Regions from separate parts of the Thioalkalivibrio sp. ALE9 genome, predicted to be linked through region 2. Evidence: predicted binding sites of a transcription regulator. Region 2 holds the regulator's gene; each other region holds the start of a gene.
What was found. Region 2 encodes sigma-54, which starts transcription at its own class of promoters, with help from an activator protein. Its sites were predicted from a motif close to TGGCANGNTNCNTGCTT; they were not measured.
Positions count from the first base shown of each region.

Region 1 (10,404 bases), on a different contig from region 2:
CCACCAGCGTGGGCTACGGCGGGGGCTACACCCCGAACCCGACCTATCGCGAGGTCTGCAGCGGCCAGACCGGGCACACCGAACTGGTACGGGTGGTGTTCGACCCGCGGAAGGTCTCGCTGGACGCCCTGTTCCGCATCTTCTGGGAGGGGCACGACCCGACCCAGGGTATGCGCCAGGGCAACGATGTCGGCACCCAGTACCGCTCGGCAATCTACACCACCGACCCTGAGCAAACCGCGGCTGCCGAGGCCAGCCGCGAGCGTTTCCAGGCCGCGCTGGACGCCGCCGGGCGTGGGGCGATCACCACCGAGATCGCCGAGGGCCCGGCGCACTACTTCGCCGAGGACTACCACCAGCAGTACCTCGCCAAGGTCCCGAACGGCTACTGCGGCCTTGGCGGCCTGGCCGTGCCCTATCCCACCTAGGTCGAAAGGCGTTTTTTACCACGAAGCGCACGAAGGCACGAAGAAAGGCCAGGTCAAAAGCGATTCACAGGAAGGTTTTAAGACCGGAAGAAGGCTGATGCGACGGCCTCCAGCAGCACGTTGATATGGTGCCTTGAGCGACCGTCACGCACTCGACCCTTCACCTGCAAACCTTCTCTTCTTCCAGACTTCCTGTGAATCGCCTTTCTTCGTGCCTTCGTGTGCTTCGTGGTGAAATCAGGTCTTAGTGTCTGCGGGTGGCGGCCTGGATGAGGGCGCGGAACAGGCGCTGGTGGCGGCGTTTCTGTGGGAGGTATTCGGGGTGCCACTGCACGCCGATGCACCAGTCGTGTTCGGCCTCGATGGCCTGGACCACGCCGGTCGATTCGCGTCCGGCGATCTTGAGGTCCCGCCCCAGGTCATTGACGGCGTGGTTGTGGAGCGCGTTCACGTGGAGCGTCGTGTCGCCCAGGATGTTGGCCAGAAGGCTGCGCGGGTCCAGCTCCACCGGCTTGACCGGCAGCAGGCTGCGGGCCTGCGGGGTTTCCACGTAGAACTCGGCCAGGTCGCGATGCAGGGTGCCGCCACGTACCACGTTGACCAGTTGCATCCCGCGACAGATGCCGAGGATCGGGCGGTGCTCGTCCAGCGCGCGATGGATCAGGGCCTTCTCCAGCCGGTCGCGGTCGGTGTCCAGTACACCGCCATGGGACTGGAACAGCCGGCGCAGTAACCACAGGGCCGGGTAGAATAGATAGCCGATCAGGCGCTGCGACAGGCGTCGCTCCGCCTGCCGGATGGCAGCCGCATCCGGTCCCTCGGGGAGGGTCTCGCCGTAGAGCTCGGGATCCACATCCGCCCCGCCGCCCACCACCAGACCATCGAAGCGCCGGTGACCGCGCGGCTTGCCCGGGCGCAGCCGCAGCGGACGGCCGCCGGCGCGCCAGACCGCGAGCGCTGTAAACAGCCAGGCGGGCCCGCCGCCCTGGTCGGGTCCGGTAATGGCGATCACCGGGCGGCGTGGACGCGGCGGTGCGGTATCGGCCACGGTATCGGTGGTCGTGCGGTCGGGCTCAGAACCAGTCACGGAGGCGCTGGCTCCAGTCGTCGGCCCAGCGGCCCAGGGCCTGGCCGGGGCGTTCCAGATATTCCCGCGACAGGCGCTCCAGGCGTTCCGGGTCCGCCGCCAGGCGCTCGACCTCGACCCAGCCGTTGAACGGCCGCGCGAGGCTCCAGTCCGGGTCGTCGATCTCGCAGTTCGGCAGGCGATAGTGGAAGGCCGGCCGCGGCTTGATCAGTTCGTGCTCCACGGGGGCCGCGTCGATCCGCCCGGGGTCCAGGTGGGCGAACAGCGGCAACAGGTCCAGCGGGCGGTTGCGGGTCGGGTTGTGCGCCAGGTAGGCGTCGATCAGGCCCTCCCGGTCGGGACGAAAGTCCGGGTCCAGCACGTAGCGTACAAACGGGCCGGGGAAAGACCGAATGTAGGGCGACAGGCGCCGCGCCAGGTCGATGGCGCCCGCCGCAGTGAGCACTTCCACCATCAGCAGGAAACTGCGCAGGACTGCCAGAAGCCACTCGGCATCGGTGCGGTGCACCTCGATATTGATCTGCAGCCCGAAGGCATAGAGAAACGAGCGTTCGGTACCCAGTGCGCCGGCCTGCTGCAGGGCGGCGCGCACCCGGTCCAGGCGGGGAAGGTCAGCCGTCGCGATCGGCGGCGCCACGATCTCGTGCGGGACCAGGCGGCCCGCGGCGTCCGCGAGCCAGCGCTCCAGCGCGGCCTCGTCGGAGTCGTCCAGCTCGATGCCCAGGCGCGCGAGGTGTTCGCGGTAGCCGCGGTCCTTCAGTACCCGGGCGTCCAGCTCCAGTTGGAAGTCGCCGACGTCCGTGTCGCGTACGTGGAAGACGAAGGCGTTGTCCGATTCGACGTGGCCCCCGAACTCGCCTTTCACGGTCTCGGCCATCGTCTCCAGCGACACCCCGGCCATCTCGATCTCCACGCCGATGCGTCGGGGCTCGCCATCCGGGTTGGCGGGCCAGGGGAGTTCGTGAAAGGGCTCGCTCATGCGTGTCTCGTAGTGATCGGGAGGCACCATGATAGCGGCTCGGTGTACCTCGTGCGGCCCGGGCAGTAGGATAGGCGCCGACCCACAGGAGCCCGCCGAACCCATGGATCGAATCTATCTGCGCGACCTCGAGATTGACGCCGTTGTTGGCGTCTACGACTGGGAACAGCGCATCCAGCGCCGCCTGCGATTCGATATCGAACTGGCGGCCGATACCCGCATCGCCGCCTACTCCGGCGAGATCGGCGACACCGTTGACTACGAGGCGGTGGCCAACGCCGTGCGTGCCATCGTCACGCGCGAGCCGCATGCCTTGCTGGAATCCCTGGCCGAGGAGATCGCCGAGGCCCTGATGGCCCAGTTCGGCACGCCGTGGCTGCGCATCAAACTCGGCAAGCCCGGTGCCGTGCCCGGCGTGCGCGAGGTCGGCATCGAGATCGAGCGCGGCAGCCTTTCCTCGTAGACCCGCGCCGGCCACGGGGCGCTGTCCCGGCCGGCGCCATCCCCATGCCGTGCTGTGTCGTCGCGAGGCGACGTGGCGATCCGCAGGGCAGGGAGGTGTTCGCCGTGCGTCCCGCATGGCCGCGTGTGCGCTCGCCGCGCCTGTCCCAGCCCCGATTTGCCTCTCCGACCCCGCCACTTGCCGAAGGACTGAACCTTCCTGAATCCCGGACATGGTTCACAGTCCTCGGTCTCCGCACGTTTTTGGTGCGTGTGCACTTTTAGTGCGCACCAAATAAAGGCAAAAGCCCGTGGTTGGGCCGCAACAGGTGTTGCGAAAAGCCGATTTTGCTCCCTTTTGGTACTTGGCACAGCCCGTGCAAGGACCGGGTGTCGACTACGCGACACTCGATTGACCAATCTGGGAGATGACCAACATGAAGAAGTTCACCCGTTCCGCGCTGGCCGCTGCTGTCCTCACCGTAGGCTCCACCGGTGGCGTCGCCTTTACCTCCACCGCCGCCGCGGAGCTGTCCGTGAACATCGGCGCGGTGTCCAATTACTACTTCCGTGGTTTTTCCGAAACCGACGACGGTGCTGCCGTTCAGGGTGGTATCGATTTTGAGCACGACTCCGGCTTCTATGTCGGTACCTGGATGTCCAATGTCGATTTTGGTGATGACACCAGCTACGAGCTCGACCTCTACGCCGGCTTTGCCGATGAGTTCGCCAATGGGTTCGGCTACGACGTCGGTTACATCTATTACGCCTATCCGGATGCCCGAGACGATACCGGTTCCCTGAGTGCCGACTTCGGCGAGATCTATGGTGAAGTCAGCTTCGATACCGGCGTTGTGGGACTGTACGGCGGTATGGCCTACGTCGTTCACGACAGCGATGACTCGGCCCTGGAAGACGACGACATGTACTTCTACGCCGGCCTGGATGTCCCGTTCATGGACGTCTACAGCGCCGGCTTCCTGGTAGGTCGCACCCGCTTCGACGATTCCAGCCTGGACAACTACACCCACTACACCGCCAGCCTGACCCGCGACGCGGGCGACTGGGGCGAGTTCAGCTTCAATCTCGAGTATGTCGACGAGACCGACGAAGACCTGGGCGCCTGGGTGGGCTGGTCCAAGACCTTCTGATTCCGCATTACCGCCTAAAGCAACAGCGGGTCCGCCAGGTGGCGGGCCCGCCCACAGGAGTCTGACATGAAGATGATTACCGCCGTAATCAAGCCGTTCAAGCTTGATGATGTTCGCGAGGCGATCTCGGAGATCGGCGTACAAGGGATGACCATGACCGAAGTAAAGGGTTTTGGTCGCCAGCGCGGTCATACCGAGCTCTATCGCGGTGCCGAGTACGTGGTCGATTTTCTGCCCAAGGTGAAACTGGAAGTGGCTGTCGACGAGAACTTGGTCGATCAGGTGGTCGAGGCCATTTCCAAGTCTGCCAGCACGGGCAAGATCGGCGACGGCAAGATCTTTATCACACCGGTGGAGCAGGTCGTGCGTATTCGCACGGGCGAGACCGGCCCGGAAGCCCTTTAAGGCCTCCGTCTTCCATCGAATGAGGAATTTCAATCATGGAAATTGAACAGCAAGTTGTCGAACTCGCCTACGCAATGGACACCTTTTACTTTCTGGTGGCCGGCGCGCTGGTGATGTGGATGGCCGCGGGCTTTACCATGCTCGAGGCCGGGATGGTTCGCACCAAGAGTGTGGCCGAAATTGCAACCAAGAATATCGCCCTGTATTCGATCGCCAGCATCATGTACATGCTGATCGGCTACAATATTATGTACAGCGACGGCCTGAGCTCCATCATCCCGGGCCTGGGCTTCCTGATCTCGGGCGACAACGCGGTCGCGGACGTACTGGGTAGTGGTGGCGACATCTACTACTCCGATCGTGCCGACTTCTTCTTCCAGGTCGTGTTCGTGGCCACCGCGATGTCGATCGTGTCGGGTGCCGTGGCCGAGCGCATGAAGCTGTGGGCCTTCCTGGCCTTCGCGGTCATCCTGACCGGCTTCATCTACCCGATCCAGGGCTTCTGGAGCTGGGGTGGCGGGATCCTCGACCAGATCGGCTATCTGGACTACGCCGGTTCCGGCATCGTCCACTTCACGGGTGCCGCTGCCGCGCTGGCCGGTGTGCTGCTCCTCGGGGCGCGCAAGGGCAAGTACGGCAAGGATGGCCAGATCAACGCGATCCCGGGCTCCAGCATGCCGCTGGCCACCCTGGGTGTGCTGATCCTGTGGCTGGGCTGGTTCGGCTTCAACGGTGGTTCCGAGCTGAAGGTCTCGGACATCGAGTCGGCCAATGCCGTGGCCGCCGTGTTCGCCAACACCAACCTGGCCGCGGCCGGGGGTGTGGTCGCCGCGCTGATCACCACCCGTCTGGTGTTCGGCAAGGCTGATCTGACCATGGCGCTGAACGGCGCGGTCGCGGGCCTGGTGTCCATCACCGCCGAGCCGCTGATGCCCAGCCCGTTCCTGGCGATGATCATCGGTGCCATCGGTGGCGTGATCGTGGTGTTCTCGATCGTCGCGCTGGACAAGCTGAAGATCGACGACCCGGTCGGCGCGATCTCCGCGCACGGTACCGCCGGTATCTGGGGTGTGTTCGCGGTGCTGCTGTCCAACCCGGATGCGACCTTCGTCGCTCAGCTGGTGGGCCTCCTCGCCATCTTCGTCTTCGTCTTCGTGGCCAGCCTGATCGTCTGGGCCATCCTCAAGGCGGTAATGGGCATCCGCCTGAGCGAAGAGGACGAGGATGTGGGCGCCGACATCGCCGAGTGCGGTCTCGAGGCCTACCCGGAGTTCACCGGGAAGCAATAAACCCTCGTTAACCTGAACCGGGGTCGGGCCACAGGCCCGGCCCCGACATCGTCTCCTCCGACGCCGACAAGACAGTCTCCCAGGACTTGGATGTTGGCCTTTGGGCGCCCCTCACCGGGCGCCCTTTTTTTGGTTCCAGAGCGGTGGGAGCGGGCCCGCCCGCGATGCCCCTGCCCGCGCCGTATAGTGCGATCAACATCCGCAGAGGCAACCCGTCACGGCGGACCGTTCGTCTCGCAGCAAGTAGGCCCTGCCCGTCCGGCCATTCATCCCGCCGCCCCGGCTTCGGTTACGATCGCCATTTCGCCGCACCGGAACCCTGTCGCATGGATCGCCTGCTGGATGTTCGCCAACTGAAAACCGCCCATCTGGGCCCGCTGGATCTGGCGCTTCAGCCCGGGGAGCTGGTGCAGGTCACGGGCGCCTCCGGTTCCGGAAAATCCCTGCTGCTGCGGGCCCTGGCCGATCTTGACCCCAACACGGGGGAGGTGATGCTGAACGGGGAACCGCGAGACGCCATGGCACCGGTCGACTGGCGCCGGCGCGTGGCGTACGTACCGGCGGAGACCGCCTGGTGGGGCGAGCGAGTGGACGAGCACCTGCCAGTGGACTTCGCGCGCGCGGCGGCCCTGCACCTGCTGGAGCAGGTCGCGTTGCCGGAGGCCTCTCTAGGCTGGGAGGTCGAGCGCCTCTCCAGCGGCGAGAAGCAGCGCCTGGGGCTGGTGCGCGCGCTGCTGAACCAGCCGCGCGTCCTGTTGCTGGACGAGCCCACCGCCAATCTGGATCTGGAAAACACCAAACGCATCGAACGCGCGGTACGTGGGTATCTCGCCGAGGAAGACGCGGCAGCGCTTTGGGTCAGTCACGACACCCTGCAGCGTCAGCGCCTGGGCGGCCGCATCCTGACCATCGCCAACGGCAAGCTGGAGGTGACCACGTGGAACTGATCTCGCTTTCCGCGCTGGATTTGTCGCTGGCGGCCTTGCTGGTCGTCGCGCTGGCAGTGCTGACCGTCTGGGCACGCATGGGTCTGGGGCGCAGCCTGCTGATCGCCGGGGCGCGCACCGTGATCCAGCTGCTGCTGGTCGGGCTGATCCTGCAGACGCTGTTCGACCATGCGCAGCTCGGTTGGGTGGCCTTGATGGCGGTGATCATGCTCGCTGTGGCCGGCTACGAGGTGATGGCACGCCAGCAGCGCCGCTTCGCCGGTCTGTGGGGCTATGGCATCGGTGCCGTGACCATGTTCATCTCGGCGTTCGCGGTCACCGTGCTGGCGCTGACCACCATGGTCGGCCCGACCCCCTGGTGGGAGCCGCAGTACGCGATCCCGCTGCTGGGCATGCTGCTCGGCAACACCATGACCGGCATCGCACTGGGGCTGGACCGCCTGACCCAGACCATCTGGCGTGAGCGCCGCACAATCGAGGGCCGGCTCGCGATGGGGGCCTCCTGGAGCGAGGCGGTGACGACCATGCGTCGCGAGGCCGCGCGCTCCGGCCTGATGCCGACCATCAATGCCATGGCTGCCGCCGGCATCGTCAGCCTGCCGGGCATGATGACCGGCCAGATCCTGGCCGGCGCCCCGCCGGTTGAGGCCGTGAAGTACCAGATCCTGATCATGTTCCTGATCACCGCCGGTACCGGCTTCGGCACCCTGGGTGCGGTCTGGTTCGCCTCCCGCCGCCTGTTCGACACCCGCGAACGCCTGCGCCTCGACCGCCTCAAGGCCGGCCGCCACACCTAGTCACGAGCTCAATGCAGCCTACGGCGTGTGTGGCGCCCGTCATCGCGTGGCGTGCAGCGCCGTGACGATCTCCGTGGGTGGCCCCGGCGTTGGCCCGGGCGAGCGTCGGAGGTTTTGTTACGAGATGGCCACGGCCCCTGACGGGGCCTCGCCATGACGTTGAAAAGTACTGTCATCGCGAGGCGTGCAGCGCCGTGACGATCTCCGTGGGTGGCCCCGGCGCTGGCGCGCGATCAGGCGAACAGCTTGCGACGGAAGAACTCCGGGGTGGCACCAGCGGCGCGGTGGATCGCGGCGTTGTAGTAGTGCGTGATAAACGGCAGCTCTTCGGCGGCCTCTTCGCGCAGGAAGGACACCGGGCAGTCCTTCGCGGCGATGGTGCAGGTCCACCAGCCGGAGGGGTAGGTGGCCTGGGGGAAGTGCAGGGTCAGGGCGTCGATGAAGTTCGCCGCGCGCAGGCTGTCGTGCATCGGGCGGATGATGCTGTCGGTGTGCAGTAGCGGCGATTCGCTTTGCTGCACCAGCAGGCCGTCCGGGCCCAGGGCCTTCACGCAGTCCTTGTAGAACGCGGTGGAGAACAGGCCCTCGGCCGGGCCGACCGGATCGGTGGAGTCGACAATGATCACGTCGATGGAGCCGGGGGCGGCGTCCTTCAGGTACTGCACGCCGTCGTCGAACAGCAGTTCGGCGCGCGGGTCGTTGTTGGCATCGCACAGCTCCGGGAAGTACTGCTCGGACAGGCGGGTGACGCGCTCGTCGATATCCACCTGCACGGCGCGCTCGACCTCGTCGTGCTTGAGGACCTCGCGCAGGGTGCCGCAGTCGCCGCCGCCGATGATGACCACGTTCTTCGGGGCGCTGTGCGAGTACAGCACCGGGTGCGACATCATCTCGTGGTAGATAAAGTTGTCGCGGCCGGTGAGCATCACGCAGTCGTCGATCACCATCAGGTTGCCGAAGGCCTCGGTCTCGTAGATCTCGATCTTCTGGTACGGGGTCTGTTCCTCGTGCAGCTTCTGTTTGATGCGCAGGGACAGCGCCATGTCTTCGTGCGGTTCGCTGAACCAGTTGTTGTCGAGTGCCATTGGGCGGCTCCCCTTGCCGGTGCGGTGGACGGTATGATGCGCCGCTATGATAGTGCCCTGTATCCTGCGGGCAACTCTGTTCTTCTCGTCATTGCGAGGAGCCGTAGGCGACGAAGCAATCTCCTGAACGAGGGCAGTGCGCTTGGTTGCCCTGATCGCCCCTGGTGTTCGGGTGGAGATGAAGGCGATTGCCACGTCGCTTCGCTCCTCGCAATGACGGGGCTTTCCTAGCTTTTGAAATCCGGGAACACCATGACCGTCACGCCCTGGAATCTGGATGAGGCCCGCACTACCTACGGGATCGACCACTGGAACGGTGGCTTCTTCGAGGTGAACGCCGCGGGCAACGTGGCGATGCGACGCGCGGACTGGCCGGAGCACCCCGGCGTGGATCTGTACGAGCTGGCGGGCCGCCTGCGCGAGGAGCATGTGGGTCCGCCGGTGCTGGTGCGGTTCCAGGATGTGCTGGACGGGCGCGTACGCCGCCTGGCGCGGGCCTTCGATACCGCCGCGCGCGAGCTGGAGTACGAAGGCGCGTTCACCGCGATCTACCCGATCAAGGTCAACCAGCAGCGCAGCGTGGTGGACCAGATCCTGGCGGCCGGCGATCAGCCGGATGCCGAGGGGCTAACCCCGCGTGTGGGGCTGGAGGCCGGCAGCAAGCCGGAGCTGATGGCCGTGCTGGCGCAGTCGCGCCCGGGTGCGGCGATCATCTGCAACGGTTACAAGGACCGCGAATACGTGCGCCTGGCGCTGATCGGGCGCCAGCTCGGGCATCGCGTGTACATCGTGATCGAGAAGCCCTCCGAGCTGGAGGAGGTGATCCGCCAGGCCGAGGCCATGCAGATCGAGCCGCTGCTGGGGCTGCGCGTGCGCCTGGCCTCGATCGGCAAGGGCAAGTGGCAGAACACCGGCGGCGAGAAGGCCAAGTTCGGCCTGTCGGCGGCGGACGTGCTGGGCATTCTGGAGCGCCTGCGTGGCCTGGGCTGGCTGGACCGGCTGCAACTGCTGCACTTCCACATGGGCTCGCAGATCGCGAACATCCGTGACATCCAGAACGGCATGGGCGAGGCGGCCAGCTACTTCGCCGCGCTGACCGAGGCCGGGGCGGCGCTGCGGGTGGTGGATGTCGGCGGTGGCCTGGGCATTGACTACGAGGGCTCGCGTTCGCGCAACGAGTGCTCCATCAACTATTCGGTGGAGGAGTACGCCCTGAACATCCTGCGTCCGCTCCAGCGCATCTGCGAGGAGCGGGGGCTGGCCATGCCGGAGGTCTTCAGCGAGTCCGGCCGCGCCCTGACCGCGCACCACGCGGTGCTGATCACCAACGTGATCGATTGCGAGCCGGCTCCGGGGGATGGCGATGTCCCGCCCGCGGAGGATGGCGAGCTGCCCGAGATCGCCGCCATGCGCGCCTTGCTGGAGGACGGCGAGCGCCCGGCCTCCGAGATCTATCACGATGCCGCCTATGGCCTGGCCGAGGTGCAGACGCGCTTTGCCCGCGGGATGCTGTCGCTGGTGGACCGTGCCCGCGCCGAGGCGATCTACTTTGCCCTGTGCCAGCGCCTGCTGGCGCGGCCCGAGGCCCTGCCGGCGGAGGTGCACGCGGAGCTGACCGACAAGCTGGCGGACAAGGTCTTCTGCAACTTCTCCGTGTTCCAGTCGATCCCGGACACCTGGGCGATCAACCAGATCTTCCCGATCATGCCGCTGCATCGCCTGGACGAGCGGCCCACTCGGCGCGCGGTGCTGCAGGATCTGACCTGCGATTCCGACGGCCACATCGAGCACTACG
Region 1 is NZ_KB898125.1:66,670-77,073, reverse strand. It holds gene msrA (peptide-methionine (S)-S-oxide reductase MsrA) at 1-428, shown strand, start outside; gene D106_RS0107280 (gamma-glutamyl-gamma-aminobutyrate hydrolase family protein) at 673-1,515, opposite strand; gene D106_RS0107275 (amidoligase family protein) at 1,502-2,524, opposite strand; gene folB (dihydroneopterin aldolase) at 2,598-2,957, shown strand; gene D106_RS0107265 (TorF family putative porin) at 3,373-4,086, shown strand; gene D106_RS0107260 (P-II family nitrogen regulator) at 4,153-4,491, shown strand; gene D106_RS0107255 (ammonium transporter) at 4,527-5,780, shown strand; gene D106_RS0107250 (ATP-binding cassette domain-containing protein) at 6,107-6,727, shown strand; gene fetB (iron export ABC transporter permease subunit FetB) at 6,718-7,524, shown strand; gene speE (polyamine aminopropyltransferase) at 7,758-8,609, opposite strand; gene speA (biosynthetic arginine decarboxylase) at 8,862-10,404, shown strand, end outside.
Region 1: a site for sigma-54 is predicted at 3,302-3,318, ahead of D106_RS0107265 (TorF family putative porin). Genes of this name have one in related genera too.

Region 2 (10,404 bases):
GCGCCCGGATAGTGGAACGGCACCGGCCCGTCCGGGCGGCCCTGCAGGAACTGCGCGCTCCAGTCGGAGGCGCGCGCCTCCAGCTCGTCCGGCGGCCCGGCATCCACCACTCGGCCATTGGCGATCAGCACCACATGGTCGGAGATCGCCATGGCCTCCGCCACATCGTGCGAGACCAGCACGCTGGTGAGCCCCAGGCTCTCGTTGGTCTGGCGAATCAGGCTGACGATCTGGCCCATGGTGATCGGATCAAGCCCGGTGAACGGTTCGTCGTAGAGGATCAGGTCCGGGTCCAGCGCGATGGCCCGCGCCAGGGCGACGCGCCGGGCCATGCCCCCGGACAGCGAGGCCGGGTCCAGCTCGCGCGCCGCGCGCAGACCCACCGCCTCCAGCTTCAGCAGCACCAGTGCGTGCAGCACATCCTCCGGCAGATCGGTGTGCTCGCGCAGCGGGAAGGCGACGTTCTCGAATACGGAAAGGTCGGTCAGCAGCGCGCCGCTCTGGAACAGCATGCCCATGCGCTTGCGCAGGGCGTACAGGCGGCGGGTGGAGAGCTTCGCCACCTCCTGGCCATCCACCCAGATGCGCCCCGCGTCCGGGCGCAGCTGTCCGCCGATCAGGCGCAGCAGGGTCGTCTTGCCGCTGCCGCTGGGGCCCATCACGGTCGTCACCTGCCCGCGCGGGATACGCATCGACAAGTCGTCGAAGACCACCTTGCGCCCGCGCCGGAAACGCAGGTTCTCGATCACGATATGCGGACTGTCTGCCACTGCCGGGTCAGCCACGCGCGCTCCTCGCCATTAAGAACCCGGAAGTCTGGCCGCCGGCCGGTGGACCGTCAAACCCACGGGGAGATGCTCATCCCATTCCCAGTAGCTGGGCGATGGTCCGAAAGTCCGACAGACGGTCCGGGCGGGCCCGCAGGAAGACCGGAGTCTCGCCGCTTCCGCCGGCCGCACCCAGGGCCTCCACCAGCGCACGCCAGCCCGGCGCGCCCAGGCCCGGCTCGGGGGTGATCTGCCAGGCTCCACCCACGGTCGTCGATCCCGTCGGGGCCGGATAAAACAAAGCCGTCTCGGCGTGGGTGATCGTATGTGGCTCACCGGGTCCATAGACCATCAGTCGCGCCAGGCCGGCCGCCTCGAGCGCCTCCCGGATTGCCGAGACCTGCGCCGCCGTCATCGGCCCCGGCGCCACTGCCTGCAGACAGGGGCCCGCGGCCTCGGCAAGCGCGAGCGCCCGCGCGGCTCCCGACTCGGGAGTGACCTCCACCGGCCACTCGAGCGTCAGCCGCAGCGCGGGGGCGACGGCCTCGTCCCAGTCGCCGAACGCGGGGGCCGAGGTCTCCAGCCACAGCGCGGCGGGCAGCAGCAGGCGGCTGTGATAGTGGGTGTAATACTCGAGTTGCCACTCGCGCGGCAGATCCTCCGGGAAGAAGCCTTCCCACCAGTCCTCGCCGGGGCCCGCGACTCCGGCGGCCTGCAGCGCCAGCGCTTCCTGATCGTTCGTCATGTCTCTCCTTCCGTGCCGTCACCGCCCGGCCATCACCACGTTGTAACCGTATCCTCGCGCAGTCTGCTTGTATCGCCCCCGTGCGCGCGGCACAGTTGCGCCATGCGCTTCGACCTATTCCATGAACTCTCGGTGCCCGACTTCCTGCAGACCTCCGAATCGGAGGTGCTGGAGAACACCCTGCGCCTGTGGGAGCGGGCCGACCGTCTGGGCTTCGGCACCGCCTGGCTGGTGGAACACCACCTGATGCCGGAGTTCTCGCACTCCACCGCGCCGGACCTGGTCCTGGCCGCCGCCAGCCAGCGCACCGAGCACCTGCGCCTGGGGCTCGGCGTAGTGCCCCTGCCCTACCACCACCCGCTGCGGGTGGCCCAGCGGGTCGGCATGCTGGACCAGCTCTCCGGCGGTCGGCTGGACCTCGGCATCGGACGCGGCTTCTCGCCGCGCGAATATGCCACATTCGGGGCCGAGATGAGCGAGTCCCGCGCGCGGGTCGATGCCGGGCTGGACGCGCTGCGCCAGGCCTTCGCGACCGGCCGCATCACCCAGGACGGCCCGTTCCATCACCTGGACGACGTGCCCGTGATGCCGCGCCCGGTGCAGGCCCCGCACCCGCCGATCTGGACCGCCGCGGTCAGCCCGGAGTCCTTCACCTGGGCGGCCGAGCAGGGCATCGGGGCGCTGGCGGGCCCGTTCAAGCCCTGGCAGATGATCCGCGAGGACATCCGCCTGTACCACGAGGCCTGGGATGCCTCGCGCGCCGATATCGCCCATCCGCCGCGGGTCGGCATGACGCTTGGAGTCCTGTGCCTGCCGGACGGCAAACGCGCCCGGCGCGAGGCCAAGCCTGCGTTCGAGTGGTTCTACCGCCACATGTTCCAGCAGACCCTGCCGGTGCTGGAACGCCTGATCGAGGGCTACGACTACTACCGTTCGCTGGGCCGCTTCCGCCACCTGGTCAAGGCCGGGATCAACCTCAAGATCCTCGACATGCTGGGCATGACGCTGGTCGGCACGCCCGCCGAGTGTCGCGAGCGCATCGAGGGACTGCGCGAGGCGGGGGTCGACCAGGTCCTGCTCGCCTTCGGCGCCGGCGCCGTCCCGCAGGCCCTGGCCGAGGAGTCCATGGACTGCTTCGCGGAGGAGGTCATGCCCGCGTTCGCCGACCCCGCTCCAGCCGTCGCCCGCAGCGCGACCTGAGGGCCACACGGACCCATGCATATCGCCGTGACCGGCGCGGCCGGATGCGTGGGACAGGCCCTGCTGCCCGCCCTGGCGCGCGAGCCGGCGATCCTGCGCATCCTCGCGCTGGACCGGACTCCGCCGGCACTCCCCCCGCCGGGAGGCGCCGCCCTCTGCGAGGCCCGTGTGGGCGACCTGACGCGGCTCCGGCCGGAGGATCTGGCCGGGGTCGACACCCTGGTGCACCTCGCCTTCCAGTTGATGGGGGGCCACGGCCGCCGCCACGACCGTGCCTGGGTCCGGCAGCAGAATGTCGCCCTCAGTGATCAGGTCTTTCGGACCGCGATCGCCGCCGGCGTGCGCCACCTCGTATTCCTGTCCAGCGCCGCGGTCTACGGCCCCTGGCCGGACAGCCCGCAGCCCCTGACCGAAGACCACCCGACCCGACCGCGCTTCCCCTATGCGGAGGACAAGGTGGCCGTGGAGCAGGCCCTGCGCGCCCTCGCCCGCGAACACCCTGAATGCCGCGTGACCATCCTGCGTCCGCCCGCGATCGTCGGGCCGCATGCGCACCCGCTGCTGCTGCAGATCGCCCGCGGACGTTTCTATCCCGCCGCGGGCGAGCAGCCGGTGCAGATCCTGTGGGAGGACGACGCCGCGGCGGCGATCGCCCGCAGCGTGACCACCCGCACACAGGGCACCTTCAATCTGGGGGCCGAACCCGCCTGGTCACTGCGGGCCATGGCTCGCCACCAGCGGCGCTGGGGGGTACCGGTCCCCCTGGGACTGATCCGCGCCCTGCACCCGCTGGCCTGGCGCCTGAGCGCCCGCGCGGGCGACCCCGGGTGGGTGCGCGGGCTGGACGGCCCGCTGGTGCTGGACTGCGCCCGCGCTCGCGAGCAGCTGGGCTGGACCCCGCGGGTCAGTACCACCGCGTGCCTGGAGCGCCTGCGCCACTGACACAGCGCCCCAATCCGCTACAATCGCGGCCTGACCGTTCGGGACCCGTCTGCCCCATGGCCCTACCCATCGCCGCCGTCATCGTCGGCCTGATCCTGCTGACCTGGAGTGCCGACCGCTTCGTGTTCGGCGCCTCCGCCTTTGCCCGCGGGGTCGGCGTGAGCCCGCTGGTCATCGGCCTGACCATTGTCGCCTTCGGCACCTCGGCCCCGGAGCTCGTGGTCTCGGTCCTCGCGAGCCTGCAGGGCAACCCGGGCGTGGCGGTAGGCAACGCGATCGGTTCGAACATCGCTAACATCGCACTGGTGCTGGGGGCCGCCGCGGTGGTCGCACCGCTGGCGATCGGCCGCGGCATGGTTCGCCGCGAACTGCCGATCCTGTTGCTGGTCAGCTTCGGCGTCCTGCTCCTGCTGGTCGGCGGCGAGCTGGGCCGGATGGAAGGCATCGCCCTGCTCGCGGGACTGACCGCATTCACCGCCTGGATGGCGTTGACCGCCCGCCGCGCGCAACAGGCCTCGGGCGAGGATGCCCCCGAAGTCGTGCGCGGCATGGTGGAGACCATCCCGGACAGCGATCGCCTCGGTCCCGCGATTGCCTGGCTGGTGTTCGGGCTACTGCTCCTGCTGGCCAGCAGCCAGGCCCTGGTCTGGGGCGCGGTGGAAATCGCCGAACAACTGGGGGTCAGCGATCTGGTCATCGGCCTGACCATCGTCGCGATCGGCACCAGCCTGCCCGAGCTGGCCACATCGGTGGTCGCCGCCTTCCGCCGCGAGGCGGGGCTGGCGATCGGCAACGTGGTCGGCTCCAACCTGTTCAACCTGCTCGCGGTGCTGGCGGTTCCGGCCCTGATCGCGCCGCTGGCAATCGACGCCGACGTCCTCGCACGCGACTATCCCGTGATGCTGGCACTGACGGTGGCCCTGTTCCTGATCGCGCTGGGCCGCCGGGGACAGATCCTGCGCTGGCAGGGCGCCCTTCTCCTCGTCGCCTTCGCAAGCTACCTTGTCTATTTGGGAATTACGGCAACTGCATGAACTTCAACCCCGAAACCACCCGCAACCTGGCCCTGGCCGTCCTCAACGACGAGGCCGAGGCCGTGCACAACCTCGCCCGGCGCATCGACGACAGCTTCCTCGAGGCCTGCCGCTGCATCCTCGAGTGCAAGGGCCGCGTGATCGTCACCGGCATGGGCAAGTCCGGGCACATCGGCAGCAAGCTGGCCGCGACCCTGGCCTCCACCGGCACCCCCGCGTTCTTCGTGCACCCGGGCGAGGCCAGCCATGGTGATCTCGGGATGATCACCCGCGAGGATGTGGTCATCGCGCTGTCGAACTCCGGCGAGACCGACGAAATCCTCACCATCCTGCCGCTGATCCGGCGCCTGGGCGTGCCGCTGATCGCGATGACCGGCAACCCCGGCTCGCGCCTGGGCGCCGACGCCACCGTGCACCTCGATGTCAGTGTCGAGCGCGAGGCCTGCCCGCTGGGCCTGGCCCCCACCTCCAGCACCACCGCGGCGCTGGCGATGGGCGACGCCCTGGCGGTCGCGGTACTGGATGCACGCGGCTTCACCGCCAACGACTTCGCCCGCTCGCACCCTGGCGGCCGGCTGGGCCGGCGGCTGCTGGTGCATGTCGCCGACATCATGCACACCGGCGACGCGATCCCGCGCATCACGCCGGAGGCCCCGCTGAAGGACGCCCTGTTCGAGATCACCCGCAAGGGCCTCGGGCTGGTGATCGTGGCCGGCGCCGACGACCGCATCCAGGGCGTGTTCACCGATGGCGACCTGCGCCGCACCCTGGATGCCGGGCACAGCCTGGACGGCCTGACCATCGGCGAGGCGATGACCACCGGCGGCCACACCGCGCAGCCCGACTGGCTGGCGGTCACGGCACTCGAGACCATGGAGAGCCGGCGCATCAACGCCCTGCCGGTCACCGACGCCGACCAGCGCCTGGTCGGCGTGATCAACATGCACGACCTGCTGCGCGCCGGGGTGGCCTGATGAACCTGGATGCCGCGACCCTGCGCACCCGCCAGCAGGCCGTACGCCTGCTTATCCTGGACGTGGACGGCGTGCTGACCGACGGCAGCCTGTTCCTGGGCGATGGCGGCGAGCAGTACAAGGCCTTCAACAGCCGCGACGGCCACGGGATCCGCCTGGCGCTGGACGGCGGCCTCGACATCGCCATCCTGACCGGGCGCACCTCCGGGGTGGTCGAACACCGCATGCGGGACCTGGGCGTGGAGCACCTGATCCAGGGCCGCCGCGACAAGGGCGAGGCCCTGCACGAGTTGCTGCAGCGCACCGGCCATGACCCGGCGGAAGCCGCCTTCATGGGCGACGACATCGTCGATCTGCCGGCCATGCAGCGGGTCGGGCTCGGGATCGCGGTCGGGGACGCCCACCCGCTGGTATGCCGCCACGCCCAGTGGGTCACCGAGGCCCACGGCGGGCGCGGCGCCGTGCGCGAGGCCTGCGAGGGGCTGCTGGCCGCGCAGGACCGGCTGGACGCCCTGCTCGAGACCTACCTGAACGGATGAGCCGGCGGAGACGCAACCGGTACGGTCTGGCGCCGCCGTTGGTCCTGTTCACGCTGGCGTGCGCAAGCCCCGCAACCGCCGAGGTCACCCCGCCCGAGGGCGAGGTGACCCTGCAGATCGACGGATTCACGCTGCACGCCACCGGCGACGACGGTGAGCGGACCCACCGGCTGCAGGGCACCCGACTGCGCGAATTCGGCCGCGACGGGCCGCAGTGGGTGGATGACCCGGAACTCGACCTGTTCGCCGATGGCGGTATCGAATGGCGCTGGACCGCCCCGGCGGCCCTGCACCGCCCGGCTGACGAAACCCTGGACCTGGTCGGCCCCACCCACGGCGTACAACCAGCCCGCGGCGAACGCGTGCAGACGGTCATCGACTCGCGGGATGTACGTATCGCCACAGACACCATGGTCGCCACCTCGGACGCCCTCTCCACCCTGAACCAGCCCGGGCTGTTCCAGCGCGGCACCGGCCTGCGCGTGGACTCGCGAGCGGATACCATAGAGCTGTTCCATGACGTGTACTCGCTCTACAGCGAGGCGAGCGAGGAGGACCCCGCGCATGACCCCGATCCCGAATAGCCGCCGCCTGCCGGGCCTGCTTGCGGCGGCCGGCCTCCTCTCCGCCCTGCTGGCGACGCCGGCCCTGGGCCAGCAGGGATCGGGACCCTCGCTGCCGGTGGAGATCACCGCCGACCGCGCGGAGATGGACGAACGCCAGGGCCTGGGCACCTACACCGGGGACGTGATCGTGATCCGCGGCGACATGACGCTGGAGGCCGACACGGTCTACGTGCGCACCCGGGATCGTCGCCCTTACGAGATGGAGGCCCACGGCGAGCCGGCCCGCCTGGAATCCCCCGACCCCGAGACCGGCGAGATGCGTATCGCCACCGCGCTGCGCATCGACTACCTGCTGAACGAGGACCGCATGATCCTCACCGACCAGGCCCATGTGATCACCGCCAGCGAAGAGGCGCGCGGCAAGCGCATCACCTACGACCTGACCACCGACGTGATCGAGGCCGAACGCGGCGAGGGCGACAGCGAACGCGTACGTATCACCATCCAGCCACGCGACGACGAATGAACGCACCCGCCACCAGCCCGGCGCCGGAACCCGCCGAGGCCCGTGATCGCCTGATCGGGCGCGAACTGACCAAGCGCTACGGCCAGCGCACCGTGCTCGACCAGGTGGATGTCGACCTCGCACCCGGTGAAGTGGTCGGCCTACTGGGTCCCAACGGCGCCGGCAAGACCACCTGCTTCTACAGCCTGGTCGGGCTGATCCGCCCTAACGCCGGGCGCATCACCCTGGGCGGGCACGACATCACCCGCGCGCCCATCCACGTGCGCGCCCGCGCCGGTCTCGGCTACCTGCCCCAGGAGGCCTCGATCTTTCGCCGCCTGAGCGTGTGGGACAACCTGCAGGCCGTGCTGGAACTGCGTCCCGGACTGGACCGCCACGAACGCCGGCGTATCGGCGACGCGCTGATCGAGGAGTTTCAGCTCGAGACCGTGCGCCACAGCCCCGGGATCGCGCTGTCCGGCGGCGAACGTCGGCGCGCCGAGATTGCGCGGGCCCTGGCCGGTGACCCGCAATTCATCTGCCTGGACGAGCCCTTTGCCGGGGTGGACCCGATCTCGGTGGGCGATATCCAGGATGTAATTCGCCACCTTGCAGCGCGCGGCATCGGGGTTCTGATCTCCGATCACAACGTGCGCGAAACCCTCGGGATCTGCCACAGGGCCTATATTCTGAGCGAGGGGCGCCTGCTGGCCGCCGGGACACCCGACGAGCTACTGGCCGACCCCCAGGTGCGCCGGGTCTATCTCGGCGAGAATTTCCGCCTGTGATTCCGGCACGCGCACAACCCGCGCCGGTGCACAAACCACGAGGCAGCATTTAAGATCGCTCTTATGGTCACCCGCGACCCGCACAGCCAATGCTGAAACCCGGCCTGAATCTTCAGCTGGGTCAGACGCTCACCATGACCCCGCAACTGCAGCAGGCGATCCGCCTGTTGCAGTTGTCCACGCTCGAGCTGCAGGTGGAGATCCAGCAGGCGCTGGAGAGCAACCCCATGCTCGAACAGGTGGAAGACGAGGACGACATGGGCGGGGCCGAGCGCCTGGACGCGGAGGGCGAGGTGGTGGAAGGCGACCGCATGGAGGCCACTACCACCAGCGATGACGTGATTCCCGAGGAGCTCACCACCGACAGCCGCTGGGACGACATCTACGAACCGCCGCCCGCCCCCAAGGGCGTGGATGACCGCGACCCGCTGGAAAACACCAGCGACGACGACGGCGAGGGCCTGCAGGACCACCTGCTGTGGCAGCTGCACCTGAGCCACCTGACTCCGCGCGACCAGCGCATCGGCGCGGCCCTGATCGACGCGATCAGCCCCGACGGCTATCTCGAAGGCGACCTCGAGACGCTGGCCGAGACCATCAGCCGCGGCGAGGAAGAGCCCGTCGGCGTGGATGAGGTCGAGGCAGTCCTGCACTGGATCCAGCAGTGCGACCCCCTGGGCGTGGGCGCGCGCGATCTGCGCGAATGCCTGGAGATTCAGCTGCGCGAACTGGCCCCGGACGCCCCCGCCCGCGAGGCCGCCCGGGCGATCCTGGAACACGGCATGGACAGCCTGGGCAAGCGCGATTACAAAGCCCTGCAACGCCAGTCGGGTGTGCGCGACCCGGACGAACTGGCGCGCGCCCTGGACCTGATCCGCACCCTGAACCCGCGGCCGGGCGCGCAGATCAGTGCCGCCACCTCCGAATACGTGGTGCCCGATGTCTACGTGCGCCACACCCCGGAGGGCTGGCGCGTGGAGCTGAACCCGGAAATCGCGCCACGCATCCGTATCAACGACCTCTACGCCGGCATGGTGCGCCAGGTATCGGATGCCCGCGACAGTGCCTTCATGCGCGACCAGCTGCAGGAGGCGCGCTGGTTCCTGAAGAGCCTGCACAGCCGCAACGACACCCTGCTGCGCGTCGCCGAGGCGATTGTCCATCGCCAGCAAGGCTTCCTGGAACACGGCGAGGTCGCGATGCAGCCATTGATCCTGCGCGATATCGCCGAGATCCTGGAGATGCACGAATCGACCATCTCCCGGGTGACCACCCAGAAATACATGCACACCCCGCGCGGAGTCTTCGAGTTCAAGTATTTCTTCTCCAGCCATGTCGGCACCAACGACGGTGGCGAGTGTTCCGCCACCGCCATCCGTGCCATGATTCGCGAATTGATCGACGACGAACCCGCGAACAAGCCGCTCAGCGATGCCCGGCTCGCCCAGATCCTGGCGGACCGGGGCATCAATGTGGCGCGTCGCACCGTGGCCAAGTACCGCGAGGCGATGCACATCCCTTCATCCAGCGAACGCCGGCAGATGGCCTCCATGCCCACCGGCCACAAGTAACCAAGGAGTCCCGACCATGCAGATCAACCTGACCGGCCACCATGTGGACCTCACCGACGCCCTGCGCGACTACGTCAACGAGAAGTTCGCGAAGCTGGAACGCCACTTCGACAAGGTCATCGACGTGCACGTCGTGCTGACCCACGAGAAGACCCAGAACCAGTTCAACAAGGCCGAGGCGAATCTCCAGGTCAGCGGCAATCACATCCACGCGGAGGCCTCCCACGAGGACATGTACGCCGCCATCGACGCGCTGATCGACAAGGTCGACCGCCAGCTGATCAAGCACAAGGAAAAGGTCAAGGATCATCACCGGGCCGAGGGCGCCCAGCGCAACCGTGAGCAGGCCTCCTGACCCATGTCCATTGCCGAGCTGATCACCGCCGAGCGCATCCGCCTGGAGCCGGAATGCTCCAGTCAGAAGCGGGCCCTGGAGGCCCTGTCGGAACTCCTCGCCGGCGGCGGTGATGCCGGCGGACCGGGCAGCACCGCGATCTTCGAGGCCCTGTCCGCGCGCGAAAAGCTGGGCTCCACCGGCCTGGGCCATGGGGTTGCGATCCCCCATGGCCGCCTGGCCGATCTCGAGGCTCCGCGCGTGGCCGTCCTGCGCCTGGAGAGCGGCGTCGACTTCGACGCCATGGACCACGAGCCGGTCGATATCCTGATCGCCCTGCTGGTCCCGGAGGCCGCCACCAGCGATCACCTCGACCTGCTGGCCCAGCTGGCGCGCGGGCTTTCGCAACCGGACACCATTGCCGCCCTGCGCCGGGCCG
Region 2 is NZ_KB898129.1:72,594-82,997, forward strand. It holds gene D106_RS0110625 (ABC transporter ATP-binding protein) at 1-785, opposite strand, end outside; gene D106_RS0110630 (hypothetical protein) at 859-1,512, opposite strand; gene D106_RS0110635 (LLM class flavin-dependent oxidoreductase) at 1,615-2,712, shown strand; gene D106_RS0110640 (NAD-dependent epimerase/dehydratase family protein) at 2,728-3,654, shown strand; gene D106_RS0110645 (calcium/sodium antiporter) at 3,711-4,688, shown strand; gene D106_RS0110650 (KpsF/GutQ family sugar-phosphate isomerase) at 4,685-5,662, shown strand; gene D106_RS0110655 (HAD family hydrolase) at 5,662-6,201, shown strand; gene lptC (LPS export ABC transporter periplasmic protein LptC) at 6,240-6,785, shown strand; gene lptA (lipopolysaccharide transport periplasmic protein LptA) at 6,766-7,293, shown strand; gene lptB (LPS export ABC transporter ATP-binding protein) at 7,290-8,060, shown strand; gene D106_RS0110675 (RNA polymerase factor sigma-54) at 8,150-9,631, shown strand; gene hpf (ribosome hibernation-promoting factor, HPF/YfiA family) at 9,648-9,986, shown strand; gene D106_RS0110685 (PTS sugar transporter subunit IIA) at 9,990-10,404, shown strand, end outside.

Region 3 (10,404 bases), on a different contig from region 2:
CTGGCTGGCCCCGCGCATGGGGCCGCGCAGCACGCGGCTGCGGGCGGATGTGGAGGCCGAGGGCTGGCGGGTCGTGGCCCTGACCCGCCTGGTGCCAGTGTTTCCGTTCGCCCCGACGAACTATGCCCTGGGGCTGGTGCGTCTGCCGCTGCCGGTCTTCGCGCTGACCACCATGCTGGCCCTGATCCCCAGCCTGTTCGCCTATGCCTGGCTGGGGCACGCCACCCGGGAGATGGCCAGTGGCGCCGACAGCGGGGTCCAGCTGGGGCTGGCCCTGCTCGCGGTGCTGGCGCTGCTGTTGCTGCTGCCGCGCCTGGTGCGCCGCATCTGGCTGGGCCAGAAGACACTGCACACCGAGGCGCCAATGACTTCAGTGTCTCCCTCAGACCCAGGCGAGCAGGACCCCGAGGCCGAGGGCGAAGAACAGCAGGGCGGCGAGCGCGCGTAGCAGTCGCAGCGGCAGGTGGCAGGCGAAGCGCTGGCCCAGCCAGACGACCGGGGCATTCGCCAATACCATGCCGATGGTCGAACCGATCACGACCAGGAGCAGGCTGTCGAAGGTCGCGGCCAGCGCGCCGGTGGCGACCTGGGTCTTGTCGCCCATCTCGACCAGGAAGAACAGCACCGTGGTGGTCCAGAACACGCCGTGTTTCGACGCGGCCGGCAGCTCGTCCTCGCCATCCGGGACCAGTACCCAGGCGGCCATCACGATGAACCCGATCCCCAGACCCCAGCGCAGCCAGTCCTCCGGGATGCTGGCGCCGATCCACACGCCCACCAGCGCGGCCAGGAAGTGATTGGCCAGCGTGGCCACCACGATGCCCCAGATGATGGGCCAGGTCTGCTGGTAGCGGCAGATCAGGAGCAGGGCGAGGAGCTGGGTCTTGTCGCCCATCTCGGCGATGGCGACGATGACGGTAGAGACGAGCAGGGCTTCCATGACGGTCTTCCGGGCCGGGTGGGTGGGCAAGACACGTGACATCGCACCACCCACCCGGCCACGGATCGGGGCGCCATGCCACAGGTCTCGCGGGGCCCGGTGCCGCATCGGCGGCGGGGCTGTCTGCACCACGGTCCTCCGGGCGGAGGATCGAATCTGTTGATGCAGACCCCGGTGAGGCCAGGCCACCCGGGTCGCTACTCCCCTGAAGCTGGCCGGATTCTAGTCATCCCGGTCCGCGCGGGCAAGGACGATCGCGGCTCCGGGCTGCGGCGCTGACGAGGCTTGGGTAGCATGCGCGCGATGAAAACCTTCGTTCACTGGGTCGATCGGGCCCCCCTTTGGCTGTTCGCACTGCTGGTTGCGACCGTCGGCCTGGCCCCCTGGATCCCCGAGCCGCATGTCGCGGAGAAACTGCGCTGGCTGTTTGCCGGGGAACTTACCCGGCCACTCGACGTGCTCGACCTGGTCGTCCATGCCGTGCCCTGGCTGTTGATGGCGTTCAAGCTCTATCGCAACAGTCTCACCACGAAGGGCGCCCCCTGAGCCGATTGTTTCTCCCTGGCTTGTGGGAAATCGACGCGCCGCTTGCCGGCCGCTACCGTTTTCGCACCTTTTCAACCCCGGGAGACTCCCATGCGCTTTATTGTTGCCGTCACCGCCGGTACCGACGACCCGACCCGCGCCACGCTTGGCATGATTGCCGCCAATGTGGCCAAGCAGCAGGGCCACGATGTGACCGTCTGGCTGCAAGGCGAGGCCGTGAACATCGCCAACCGCAACGTGTACGACAAGATCGTTGGCCACAACATGCCGGCAATGAAGGACATCGTGGATTCGCTGGTGAGTGAAGGCGTCCCGTTCTGGGCCTGCGAGGCCTGCGCCAAGGGTCGCGACGTCGGCGAGCACAACTTCCTGCCGAACGCCGAGATGGCCGGCATGGGCCACTACGTCCAGGCCGTCGCCGAGTTCGACCGCTCCATGAGCTTCTGATCGGCCGTGCCGTTCCGCGGGCGGGGCGTGATGCCCCGCCCGTTTTTGTTTGTACCCCCGCTGTCAGTCGGTCGAACTGGCACATCGCATGCTTGTTTGTTCCGGGAGTGATTCACGGACGACGAGCATGACCCAGAACACATCCCCGAATTTTTCCCTCGAAGAGTCCATTGGCGATTTCCTGGTCGCCTCGCGCAAGTGCGAGGTGGTGAGCCTGGAGCGCCTGCTGGAGGCGGTGCAGCTGGTCGGGCGCATCCGCGCGCTGGTGCATGCCCTGCAGCGCGAGCGCGGGGCCTCCAGCCTCTGGATCGGGTCCGGCGGCCAGCGCTATACCCGCGAACTGGAGCAGTACCGGGCCGAATCGGACGCCGCCGCGGCCGCGTTCCGCGAGCACCTGGATGGCTGGCTGGCCCCGGACGCCTGCGCCCATGGCCGCAGTCGGCTGCTGGGGCGCATGGCGCTGGCGCTGCATGGCCTGTCCGGCCTGGGCAGCCTGCGCGAGGAGGTCCTGGAGCTGACCCTGAGCCCGATGGACTCGACCCGCGGCTTCAGCGAGCTGATTCGCGCCCTGATGGCCCTGGTGTTCGAGGCTGCGGATTCGGCGACCGATCCCGAGGTCTCGCGGGCCCTGGTGGCCCTGCTGAACTTCATGCAGGGCAAGGAACTGGCAGGGCAGGAGCGCGCGATCGGGGCCGCCGGGTTTGGCGCCGCGAACTTCGAGCCCGAACTGCGCCAGGCGCTGGTCCATCGGATCGATGCCCAGGAACGGGCGTTCCGCATCTTCTCCGAGTTCGCGGCACCGCCGGCCTGTGCCGCCTGGCGCGAGCTGCAGACGGCGGCCTTCGCCGCCGACATCGAGCGTCTGCGCCGCCGGGCCTGTACCGAGGCCTCCGGGCACCACGACCCCGCCCGGGCCGAGGAATGGTTTGCCTGTACCACCGCGCGCATCGACGCGATGAAGGAGATCGAGGATCTGCTGGAGATGCACCTGAACGAGTGCTGCTCGGCACGCATCACGGCGGATCGCGCGGACCTCGGCGCGGTGCGTGACCGGGTCGCGCAACTCGCCGAGTCGGAACTGCGCGACAGCGTCCCGTATGCGGTGTTCTTCGGCGCGCCGGAGGGCCTGGAGCCCGCGCAGGAGGAGGGCGATGCCGCACTCAACGTACCGATCGTCGGACACTCGGTGATGGACCTGGTGCAGCGCCAGGCGGCCCGGCTGCAGTCGGTGGAGGACGAGCTGCATGCGGCACGCCAGGCCCTGGCCGAGCGCAAGACCATCGAGCGTGCCAAGGCCCTGCTGATCCAGCACCGTGGCCTCAGCGAGGATCAGGCCTACAAGCTCCTGCGCCAGACGGCGATGAACCAGAACCGGCGCCTGGCCGAGGTCGCCGAGGCGACCGTCGCGATGTCCGATCTGCTGGGCAAGGGCGGCCTGTAGCCAGCCTTGGGAAAGGGATGCCGGTGGGGGTGCCCCTGTGGGAGCGGGCTTGCCCGCGAAGCCCCTGCCCGTGGCGGACACTGGCAGGGGCTTCGCCGCCAGGGCGGCTCCTACAGGTAGTGCACCAGCCCGGTTCATCTGCACCGCCAGCGCGCCCCAGGTTGGTGCCTCCGGGATCGGCTTCGGGACTTCGGGCTTCCCGCAAACGTTCGACCCGATGTTCGAAACCATCCGATTTTCCCGTGCCATGGCGCGATTGTGCCTCGCGGGGTCGATTCGTAACGGCGAATTGGCACACCTCCTGCAGGAGTATCGGTAAGACGAGCCAACGGCGGTTCGTCGCCTGACAACAGGGAGACCCGGTGACCGGGCCTCCGATGGGACTGGACAAAGGCGTCCATCACCCGGCTGCAAACGCGGCCGGGCTGATGCGGCGCCTTTTTTCGTTTTTGGGATGTGTTTGCTGACAAGGGGAGTGAACCCGCAATGACCGATCACACGAATGACACGAAAAAGACCGCCGGCCTGTCGCGCCGGCGCTTCCTTCAGGCCGGCGGCGTTCTGGCAGGTGGCGCCGCCTTGGGGATGCATCCGGACTTTTTCCGGGCGGCGGCCTATGCCGGGGGATCCGAAGGGCTGGAAAAGACCAGCCTGGAGTTCGGATTTATCCCCCTGACCGACTGTGCCCCGCTGGTCGTTGCCCAGGAGAAGGGGTATTTCGCGCGCCACGGTCTCGACGTCCATGTGGCCAAGGAGGCTTCCTGGGCCAATATCCGCGACAAGGTCTCCGTTGGGAGCCTGGATGGCGGGCACATGCTGGCGGGAATGCCGATTGCCGCGACGCTGGGCGTGGGTGCTACCCAGCGCAACACGATCACGGGGTTCAGCATGGACCTCAACGGCAACGCGATCACCGTTTCCAACGAGCTCTACGACCGGATGGTCGAGGCCGATCCCGAGGCCATGAACGAACGGCCGATTTCCGCGCGCGCCCTGAAGAAGGTCATTGATGCCGACCAGGCAGCTGGCCGTGCCCCGATGACCTTCGCCATGGTGTTCCCCGTATCCACGCACAACTATGAACTGCGCTACTGGATGGCCGCGTCCGGGATCAATCCGGATCGGGATGTACGCCTGGTCGTGATCCCGCCACCCCAGATGGTGGCCAACCTGCGCGCGGGCAACATGGATGGCTACTGCGTGGGCGAGCCCTGGAACATGCGTGCGGTGGACATGGGGATCGGCAAGACCCTGGTGACCAACTACGAGATCTGGAACAACAATCCAGAGAAGGTGTTCGGCGTACTCGAGAGCTGGGCGGAGAAACATCCGAATACGCACCAGGCCGCGCTGCGTGCCTTGATCGAGGCCAACGAGTGGATGGACAAGCCTGAAAACCGCGAAGAGGTGGTGCGCATCATTTCGGGCCGCCGTTTTGTCAACGCGCCCGAACACGTCGTCGCCATGTCGATGACGGGCACACTGCAGTTCACCCCGGACGGAGATCCCGAACCCTTCCCGGACTTCAACGTATTTCATCGTTACGCGGCCAGCTTTCCGTGGCGTTCGCACGCGGCCTGGTTCGTCACGCAGATGGCCCGTTGGGGGCAGTTGGAGGATCCGGTCGACATGCGTGCGGTTGCGGAGAAGGTCTATCGACCGGACCTGTACCGGAAAGCGGCCGCCGAGGTGGGTGTCGACTATCCGGAAATCGACTGGAAAAAGGAAGGCACCCGAGAGGATCACTGGACATTGGAAGAGGCCTCCTCGCCCATCGCGATGGGCCCCGATCGGTTCATTGATGGCCGGATTTACGATCCCGACGACCTGACGGGGTATGTCGCCGGATTCGACGTACATAGCCGCAAAGTCGCATTGGACGACCTTGCCGCGGCGAACGGATAAAGGAGGCCCCCGTGTCTACGAATTACGCCGACATGCGTCTCGCGGTGGATCGCGAGGTCGCTGACGATATCGAGGCCCGTACGGTTGCCGAAACGGTGGCCGAACCGGAACCGGATGCACGCGTGGGTACGCCGGGAGAGGCCGGTGGAGTGCACGATGACCGGTTCGAGGTGATGGCGGAGAAACTGCAGCGCTGGCTTCCGGTGCTGGTACTCCCGCTGGTCGCGTTCGCCCTGTTGTTGGGGGGCTGGGTCTGGCTCCAGTCCACGGTCGCTCCGGATCTCCCCACCCCGGGGCAGGTCTGGGCCGAGGCGGTCTATCTGCTTGGCAATCCGTTCTATGACTACGGCCCGAACGACATGGGGATTGGCTGGCAGGTGCTGTATTCCCTCGGTCGCGTCCTGGCGGGCTTCGGCCTGGCGGCACTGGTGGGAATCCCACTGGGACTGATGATGGGCGCGTCCCTCACGGCTCGTCGCGCCATCAGCCCGGTGGTGCAGCTCCTGCGTCCGGTTTCGCCCCTGGCGTGGCTCCCGCTGGGTCTGCTGGTGTTCCAGGCGGTCAACCCCTCGGCGATCTTCGTGATCTTCATCACCAGCATCTGGCCGATCGTGATCAATACCGCCGCTGGGGTGCAGGCGATTCCGCGCGACTACACCAACGTGTCCCAGGTTTTGCGCCTGGGGCGTCTGGAAGCGGCGCGCAAGATCCTGGTCCCCGCAACCATGCCCTACATCCTGACGGGTATGCGCCTCGCGCTCGGGATCGCCTGGATGGTGATCGTGGCGGCCGAGATGCTCACCGGTGGGGTCGGGATCGGATTCTTCATCTGGGATGAATGGAACAACCTCAATGTGGCCTCGATCATCGTGTCGATCTTCGTCATCGGCCTGGTGGGTATCGCCCTGGACGGCGCGGTCGGCCTGATCAAGAAACGCTTTGACTACGCACCCGCGTAAGGAGAGACCCATGAGTCACTATCTCAATCTCGACCATTTGGACATGACGTTCGCCACCCCGCGCGGGCCGCTCAACGTGCTCAACAACGTCAATCTGAAGGTCCAGCAAGGCGAATTCGTGTCCATCATCGGGCATTCCGGATGCGGCAAGTCCACCGTGCTGAACATCGTGGCCGGACTGCTGCGTTCCTCCACCGGGGGCGTTCTTTTGGAAGATCGCGAGGTGGTGGAGCCCGGACCGGAGCGTGCCGTGGTATTCCAGAACCACTCCCTGCTGCCCTGGATGACCGTGTACGAGAACGTACGTCTGGCGGTGGACAAGGTGCGCAGCGGGGCTGCCAGCGCCGAGCGTGACGCCTGGACCCTGGAGAATCTCGAACGCGTCCACATGACCCATGCCAGGGATCAGTACCCCGGCGAGACCTCCGGTGGCATGAAGCAGCGCGTGGGCATCGCCCGAGCGCTGGCGATGGAGCCGAAGGTCCTGCTGATGGATGAGCCCTTCGGTGCGCTGGATGCGCTGACCCGGGCGCATCTTCAGGACGAAGTGATGAGGTTGCAGGCCGAGCTGGGCAACACCGTGCTGATGGTCACCCACGACGTGGACGAGGCGGTGCTGCTGTCCGACCGCATCGTGATGATGACCAACGGCCCGGCCGCGACCATCGGCGAGATCCTGGAGATCGACCTGCCGAAGCCGCGCGAGCGCCTGGCGATGGCCGACAACGCCGAATACAACCACTACCGGGCCGAGGTGCTGCGCTTTCTCCACGAGCGCCACAAGAACCCCGAGTCGGAGGCCGCGTGATGGATACCGCGAACGACGAGCCGCGGCTGGTCCTGATCGGCAACGGTATGGCCGGGATGCGTACGGTCGAGGAGCTTTTGAAGCTCAAGCCGGACATGTACGACATCACCGTGTTCGGTGCCGAGCCCTGGGGCAACTACAACCGCATCATGCTCTCGCCGGTGCTGGCCTCGGAGAAGACCGTCGACGAGATCATGCTCAACGACGATGCCTGGTATGCCGAACGCGGCATCACCCTGCACAAGGGCAAGCGCATCGAGCGGATCGACCGCGTGAACCGGCGAGTGATCGCCGAGGACGGCACCGAGGCGCCCTATGATCGCCTGCTGCTGGCGACCGGCTCCGATCCGGTGATGATCCCGGTGCCGGGGCACGAACTGGAGGGCGTGGTCGCCTTCCGCGACATCCACGACGTGGACGCGATGCTCGCGGCCAGCCGCGCACACCAGCATGCGGTGGTGATCGGCGGCGGCCTGCTGGGCCTGGAGGCCGCCAACGGCCTGATGCGCCAGGGCATGGAGGTCACCGTGGTGCACCTGATGGACCACCTGATGGAGCGCCAGCTGGATGCCGAGGCTGCCGGGATGCTGCGCAGCTCGCTGGAGGAACGCGGCATGCGTTTTCGCATGGCGCACCAGACCGAGGCGATCCTGGGCGAGGACCGCGTCACCGGCGTGCGCTTCACCGACGGCAGCCAGATCGAAGCGGATCTGGTGGTGATGGCGGTGGGCATCCGCCCGAACACCGCGCTGGCCGAGTCCGCCGGGCTGCACTGCGAGCGCGGCGTGGTGGTAAACGACACCCTGCAGACCTATGACCCGTCGATCTACGCGGTCGGCGAGTGCGTGCAGCACCGTGGCGCCACCTACGGCCTGGTCGCGCCGCTGTGGGAGCAGGCGAAGGTCTGCGCCAACCACCTGGCCGAGTACGGCATCGGGCGCTACGAGGGCTCGATGACCTCCACCAAGCTGAAGGTGACCGGGATCGACCTGTTCTCCGCCGGCGACTTCACCGGTGACGAGACCACCGAGGACCTGGTGTTCAAGGATGCCGCGCGCGGCGTCTACAAGCGTCTGGTGCTGAAGGACAACCGCATCCAGGGGGCCGTGCTGTACGGCGATACCCTGGACGGCTCCTGGTACTTCCAGCTGATGCGGGACGCCACGCCAGTGGCCGACATCCGCGAGAACCTGCTGTTCGGCCAGGCGCATATCGGCGACTCCGGCCACGGCGACGAGGCCTCGCGGGTCGCGGCGATGCCCGACGAGGCCGAGATCTGCGGCTGCAACGGCGTGTGCAAGGGCGAGATCGTCCAGGCAATCAGCGAGCACAAGCTGTTCACGCTGGAGGACGTGCGTGCCCACACCAAGGCGTCGAACTCCTGTGGCTCCTGCACCGGGCTGGTGGAGTCCGTGCTCGCCACCACGCTGGGCGGCGACTACTCCGACGCCCCGGCGAAAAAGCCGGTCTGCGCCTGCACCGACCACAGCCACGACGAGGTGCGCGCGGCGATCAGCCGCGACGGGCTGAAGACCATGGATGCGGTGTTCGAGGCCCTCGACTGGAAGACCCCGAACGGCTGCCATGTCTGCCGTCCGGCGCTCAACTACTACCTGCTGGCGGCCTGGCCGAAGGACTACCAGGACGACGCCCAGTCGCGCTTCATCAACGAGCGCGCGCACGGCAACATCCAGAAGGACGGGACCTATTCCGTCGTGCCGCGCATCTGGGGCGGGGTGACCACGCCGGCCGAACTGCGCGCGATCGCCGAGGTGGCCGAGCGCTACCAGGTGCCCACGGTCAAGTTTACCGGCGGCCAGCGCATCGACCTGCTGGGAGTCCAAAAGACCGACCTGCCGGCGATGTGGCGCGATCTCGGCGACGCCGGGTTTGTCTCCGGCCATGCCTACGGCAAGGCCCTGCGCACGGTGAAGACCTGTGTCGGTTCCGAATGGTGCCGCTTTGGCACCCAGGACTCGACCGGGCTCGGCATCCAGCTGGAGCGGATGACCTGGGGCTCGTGGACCCCCCACAAGTTCAAGATGGCCGTCTCCGGCTGCCCGCGTAACTGCGCCGAGGCGACGATCAAGGACCTCGGCGTGGTTTGCGTGGACTCCGGCTACGAGTTGCACGTCGGCGGCAACGGCGGGGTGAAGGTGCGTGCCACCGACTTCCTCTGCAAGGTGGAGACCGAGGCCGAGGTGCTGGAATATGCCGGGGCCTTCATGCAGTTCTACCGCGAAGACGCGCGCTATCTGGAACGCACCGCCCCGTGGATCGAGCGCGTCGGGCTGACCCGGGTGAAGGAACGCCTGGTGGACGACGCCGAGAACCGCGCGGCACTGTACGCCCGCTTCCTGGAGTCGCAGGAGGTGGCGCAGGTGGACCCCTGGGCCGAGCGGGCCGCCGGGCATGCGGCGCACGAGTTCATTCCGATCACGCCGGTGGACGCGCCCCCGCGCCAGGGGGTGTCGGCATGAGCTGGCTTGCGATCTGTCCGCTCGAGGACATCCCGTCGCTGGGTGCACGCGTGGTGGCGGGCCCGAACGGCGACATCGCCGTGTTCCGCACCGCCGATGACCGCGTGTTTGCCCTGCGCGACCAGTGCCCGCACAAGGGCGGGCCGCTGTCGCAGGGCATCGTCCACGGCGAGCGCGTGACCTGCCCGCTGCACAACTGGGTGATCGACCTGCCCTCCGGCGAGGCCACCGGGGCGGACAGTGGCTGCACCCATGCCTTCCCGATCCGGGTGACCGACGGTCAGGTGTGGCTGGATCTCTCCGGCGCCGCAGACGATACCGCTGCGGCACCGGTCGCCTGCCGTGAGGCGGGCTGAGATGGCCACGCCCGAGCCGGTGACCCGCACCACCTGCCCCTATTGCGGGGTGGGCTGCGGCGTGGAGGTGACCGCGACGCCGGGCGGCGAGTTTCCGGTCGCGGTGCGCGGTGACCCCGCCCATCCGGCAAATGCCGGTCGCCTGTGCTCCAAGGGCGCGGCACTGGCCGAGACCCTTGGCGACGAGGGCCGGCTGCTGCACCCGGAGATCGGCGGGCGGCGTGTCGACTGGGAGACCGCGCTGGATCATGTGGCGGACGGCTTTCGCGAGACCATCGCGGCGCATGGGCCGGATGCGGTCGCCCTGTATGTCTCCGGCCAGATTCTGACCGAGGACTACTATGTGGCCAACAAGCTGATGAAGGGCTTCATCGGCTCGGCCAATATCGACACCAACTCCCGGCTCTGCATGTCCACGGCCGTGGCCGCCCATACCCGCGCCTTCGGCGTGGATGGCGTGCCGGGAAGCTATACCGATCTCGAGCAGGCCGATCTGGTCGTGGTGACGGGCTCCAACATGGC
Region 3 is NZ_KB898126.1:165,315-175,718, forward strand. It holds gene D106_RS0108790 (TVP38/TMEM64 family protein) at 1-448, shown strand, start outside; gene D106_RS0108795 (TMEM165/GDT1 family protein) at 383-940, opposite strand; gene D106_RS0108800 (hypothetical protein) at 1,244-1,486, shown strand; gene D106_RS0108805 (DsrE family protein) at 1,577-1,933, shown strand; gene D106_RS0108810 (nitrate regulatory protein) at 2,061-3,374, shown strand; gene D106_RS0108820 (CmpA/NrtA family ABC transporter substrate-binding protein) at 3,861-5,279, shown strand; gene ntrB (nitrate ABC transporter permease) at 5,291-6,238, shown strand; gene D106_RS0108830 (ABC transporter ATP-binding protein) at 6,249-7,046, shown strand; gene nirB (nitrite reductase large subunit NirB) at 7,046-9,526, shown strand; gene nirD (nitrite reductase small subunit NirD) at 9,523-9,882, shown strand; gene D106_RS0108845 (nitrate reductase) at 9,884-10,404, shown strand, end outside.
Region 3: a site for sigma-54 is predicted at 3,665-3,681, ahead of D106_RS0108820 (CmpA/NrtA family ABC transporter substrate-binding protein). Genes of this name have one in related genera too.